DNA from 2 places in the Rhizobium sp. SRDI969 genome. Region 2 is predicted to be linked to the other one. Evidence: riboswitches for the same ligand, from Rfam matches in the RefSeq annotation. Region 2 holds a riboswitch; the other holds the start of a gene.

Region 1 (2,387 bases), 360 kb from region 2:
CGTCGTAAAAACGTTTGGCGCGGTCGACGTCGGAAACGGGGATGACGACCACCTCGAGCTTGGTGTCGACGGGCTGAGTTCTCGGGGTCTCGATGGGGGTTTCGCTGCGCAGTGCATTGCTCATCTTAAGCTCCTTGGGTTCTGGATGTCTTGAGAATTGCGGACACGTGACGGGCCAAGTTGACCACGGCGCGGTGGGGTCGTCGAATCAATTATTCTGTCTGATTTGGCCGGTATTAGCGGATTCCGCTGCGACACACGGCGCGTCGCTTTCATTCCTGCGGTTGGTGAGGTCATGTCGATCCGATGAGGCGGCGGGGTCGGTCCCCCGCCACTTCGTCTGTCGTCCTGCGGCTCGTCGAGCCGGCGTGCAGGAAGTTCCTACGCAGCAAGGGCGGCGCGGGTTTTGCCGATCGTCAGAGCCGCCTTTGCTGCCTCGCGCCCTTTCTCGACGAAATGTGCGCGGTAGATCTGCTTGTGATGCTCGGTTTCCTGATACTGATGCGGCGTCAGCGACACCGACAGCACCGGCACGCCGGTATCCATGCCGGCGCGCATCAGCCCATCGACGACGGCCTGGGCGACGAATTCGTGGCGGTAGATTCCGCCATCGACGACGAAGGCGGCGGCAACGACAGCGGCATAGCGTCCAGTTGCCGCAAGATCGCGCGACAGCAGCGGCATCTCGAATGCGCCGGGAACATCGAACACATCGATCTGCTCGGGCGGAATAAGCTGATGAAAGCCATCAAGGGCGCGGTCGACGATGTCGGCGTGCCAGCTGGCTTTGATGAAGGCATAGCGGGTGGGTGCCATGGTAATCTCCTTTGGCGAAAAGACACATCACCCAAGGCGATCACGAACGTCCCCGACAGCCGCAAGGGCGGCAGGAACGCACGTTCTCTTTCATCCGGACTATGACCGTCGGCTCAGGCATCTCACCTGATCTGCTGACCCTTCCTGAGAAGGCGCTCGCGGGCTCGCAATCTGATTACATACCGCCGGTAGGGACTTGCACCCCGCCCTGAGAACGGCGCGAACAATAGGGGGAAGGCGACGGGCTGGCAATAGGTCGAAATGCTTCGCGGCCAATGTAGGATCAGGGCTCCGAAGCGGCGATTTCGCTTGTTGGTTGATCGCGACGGGCAAGCCCTCTTGCTGAGGATGCGCTTGCGCCTACATGCATCCAGTGAGGACATTCACGTCAGAATAGCACGGCAAGACAGGATGCGCCGTCTCCACCGGAGGCGGGCAGGGCCGTGGCAACCACGGGAGAGAGAGATGCAAGACCCCTTCGTCGTCCACCGCGAGGCGCATATCGCGGCGCCGCCGGCCGCGGTGTTCGCGCTGATGACCGACCCGGAAAAGATCCTGCGCTGGATGGGAACGGAGGCGCAGGTCGAGCCGCAGCCTGGCGGGCTCTATCTTGTCAACGTCACCGGCGCCCGCTTTGCGCGCGGCTCGTTTCGAGAAGTGGTTCCGGTTCATCGCCTTGCCTATAGCTTTGGCTGGGATGGCAGCGAAGTGGTGCCGCCAGGGTCGAGCCTGGTCGAGATCGACCTGATCGAGCAGGGGGGCGGAACGCTGCTGCGGCTCACCCATAGCGGCCTGCCGAGCGCCGAGCAATGTGCCGGCCATGCGGAAGGCTGGGCGCATTACCTGGGGCGGCTGACCGAGGTCGCCGCCGGGCGTGATCCGGGTCCCGACGCTTTTTACGGCAGAACTTGAGCGGTTTCCTCGCGGGCCAACCACGCTCTCTGCGCGCGTCAAACATGAACGCGCAATTCATCTCCAGTTCAATTTAGCGGCCATAAGCTCGGGGTGGCTGGATTGAAAATGGAGTTCTCGATGAAGGCACTTTCTATCGCGGCTGCCTTGCTTGCCGGCAGCCTCTCGTTCGGCACCGCGGAGGCGATGCCGCTTGGGACAATCAATGTGCAAAGCAATGTCACAAAGGTCGACTACGCCTGCGGTCGCGGCTGGCATCTGACGCGCTGGGGCGAATGCCGGCCAAACTGGAGACGCCCGCCGCCGGTAGCTTTCTACGGTGGTCCGCCCCGCTGGGGCTGGGAGCGGCGTCACCGGGATTGGGATAGTCCGCGCTGGCGCCATGAGCGGCGCTGGGATCGCGATCGGCGTTGGCGGGATGATGATGATTAAGGGTCTCGCTTAGGTGAAAATGGACGAAGGCCGGAGCGATTTCGCCCGGCCTTTTCTGATGAGATAGGTTCGTCGACGCTGACCGGCAGCGTCCTCCCGATTTGTCTACGGTCAGATCCTGCTGACGAGCCAGTGCTTGTCGTCGATCAATTCCTCGAGCTCGACGGGATCCTTGACGCCGAATTCGAACCATTCGACAAGTTCCTTCGCCTTGCGGCTGCTCTCCT
Region 2 (2,387 bases):
CGGGTATGACGGCGTGCGATATCGTCGTCTGCCCGCCCTTCGCGCTGATCGAACGGAATGAGGGCTCGGGTCGTCATCGGCGCTCAAGACTGCCTGAATTCGCGACAAGCGGTTGAGATCCAATAATGATCGCACGGTAGGTCGCACCCAGATTTGCTGTTTATCGATGGACAAGGAAAGAGCATGAAACGCTTTGAGCAGAAGACCGTCGTCATTACCGGGGGTAGCCGCGGCATCGGCGCCGCCATCGCTAGACGATTTGCGCGCGAGGGCGCCAATCTCGTCGTCTCGGCCAACGAGGACCTGGTTCACGGCGTCGCCGAACAGATCCGGGCCGAAGGCGGCAAGGCGGTCTCCTTCATCGGCGACGTCACCGACAAGGCGAGCGTCACCGCCCTCTACGATGCCGCCGAGAGGGAATTCGGCTCGGTCGACGTCTCGATCCAGAATGCCGGCGTCATCACCATTGCCCGCGTCGAGGATCTGACCGAAAACGAGTGGGACAAGGTCATGGCCGTCAACACCAAGGGCGTCTTCCTCTGCGCCCAGGAGGCGATATCAAGAATGCGCAAGCACAAGCGCGGCGGCCGCATTATCAACACCGCCTCCGGCCAGGCCCGCGACGGCTTCATCTACACGCCGCATTATGCCGCCTCGAAAATGGGCGTCGTCGGCATCACCCAGAGCCTGGCCAAGGAAGTCGCGACCGAGAAGATCACCGTCAACGCCTTCTGCCCCGGCATTATCGAGACCGACATGTGGGCCTATAACGACCAGGCCTGGGGCAAGCTGCTCGGCAACTACGCCCCCGGCGAACTGATGAAGGAATGGGTCGAGGGCATCCCGATGAAACGGGCCGGCACCGGCGAGGATGTTGCTGGCCTGGTGACCTTCCTCGCCAGCGATGACGCCGCCTATATCATCGGCCAGACGATCAATGTCGACGGCGGCCTGATCATGTCCTGATGCAGGTCGGCTAGAAGTGCGCAGTGGTTTTGGGACAACGACATGCATGGAACAAGCGCGGAAGGCGACACGGTCGTCGCCTCCGGGTGAACAGTGTGTCCATCGGCGTTAGGGCAGCTTTGCATTTTTGCCCGGTCGAGTGACCTTGCCATCCGCCTGTTTTTGGTTCTATCTTCGAAATGTTCTCAGGGCGGGGTGTAATTCCCCACCGGCGGTATCAGGAGCAATCCTGGAGCCCGCGAGCGCTTCCGGCACTACAGCGCCGCGCGTCTTTCAGACGCGTAAAGGACGCTGTAGCACTTTGAATTGCCTGAAGGTCAGCAGATCCGGTGAGATGCCGGAGCCGACGGTATAGTCCGGATGGAAGAGGACAACACGGGCAGTCGCACTCCCTCCCGGAGTCGGCTGACGTTTGTTCGCCCAAGGGAAGAAGGCTCGCTCACGGATTGAGCCGAGCAGACCATGTCAGCCCGCTGACATAACCCTTGAAAGGCCAGACAGCATGACTATCGCAAGAATTGAAGATGCCATATCAGCCATTGCCCGTGGTGAGATGGTCGTCGTCGTCGACGACCAGGACAGGGAAAACGAGGGCGATATCGTGGTCGCCGCCGACGCCGCCATTCCTGAAACAATCGCCTTCATGATGACCCATGCCCGTGGTCTCATCTGCGTCGCCATGGAAGGCGAGCGCCTCGACGCGCTCGATATCCCGCTGATGGTGCCCAACAATACGGAATCGCACAAAACCGCCTTCACGGTCTCGGTCGATTATCTCAAGGGCACAACGACCGGCATCTCGGCAGCCGATCGCGCCGCGACTGTCCGCGCCCTGGTCGACGATCGCACAAAGCCCGCCGATTTCGCCCGCCCCGGCCATATCTTCCCGTTGCGCGCCAACGCACGCGGCGTCCTCGGCCGCCCCGGACACACCGAAGCCGCCGTCGATCTCGCCCGCCTCGCCGGAAAGACCCCGGCCGGCGTCATCTGCGAAGTCGCCAATGACGACGGAACCATGTCGCGCCTCCCCGACCTCACGCTCTTCGCCAAACGTCATAACCTCCTCCTCGTCACCATCGAGGATCTGGTTGCCTATCTCGAACGCCAGGCGGCAAAAGACATACGCGAAGTCGCCTGATCGTAGCCCTCAAGGCGGCACCAACAGCAGAGCGCCTCATTCGGAAGGGGCCTAATGGGCCTCGACGGATGGGACGCGTGCGCCGGGTTATTCTCCGCTGAGGCCATTGCCTTTCGCTTGCGCTCAAGGCGTTCGTCGCGACTGCTCCTCACCCCCCTCATCTGCCCTACGGGCATCTTCTCCCCACCGGGGAGAAGCGGGAGCAAGCCGAACGGCTGTCATTTCCACAACTGGGCTCCCAAGAATGCAAGACATTGCCACGACTCCCCTTCTCCCCAGCGGG

What was found. A riboswitch is a leader RNA that binds a small molecule or an ion and turns the genes downstream of it on or off. The one in region 2 is predicted to bind FMN.
Region 1: linked by a shared signal. The riboswitch ahead of N2A41_RS13360 (6,7-dimethyl-8-ribityllumazine synthase) and the one ahead of ribB (3,4-dihydroxy-2-butanone-4-phosphate synthase) in region 2 are both predicted to bind FMN.

What each region holds. Positions count from the first base shown of each region.
Region 1 is NZ_CP104035.1:2,645,410-2,647,796, reverse strand. Features, by position in the region: gene N2A41_RS13365 (VOC family protein) at 1-124, opposite strand, end outside; gene N2A41_RS13360 (6,7-dimethyl-8-ribityllumazine synthase) at 382-816, opposite strand; FMN riboswitch at 895-1,036, opposite strand; gene N2A41_RS13355 (SRPBCC family protein) at 1,282-1,728, shown strand; gene N2A41_RS13350 (GCG_CRPN prefix-to-repeats domain-containing protein) at 1,849-2,160, shown strand; gene N2A41_RS13345 (hypothetical protein) at 2,272-2,387, opposite strand, start outside.
Region 2 is NZ_CP104035.1:2,284,346-2,286,732, forward strand. Features, by position in the region: gene N2A41_RS11480 (glucose 1-dehydrogenase) at 184-966, shown strand; FMN riboswitch at 1,144-1,342, shown strand; gene ribB (3,4-dihydroxy-2-butanone-4-phosphate synthase) at 1,469-2,104, shown strand.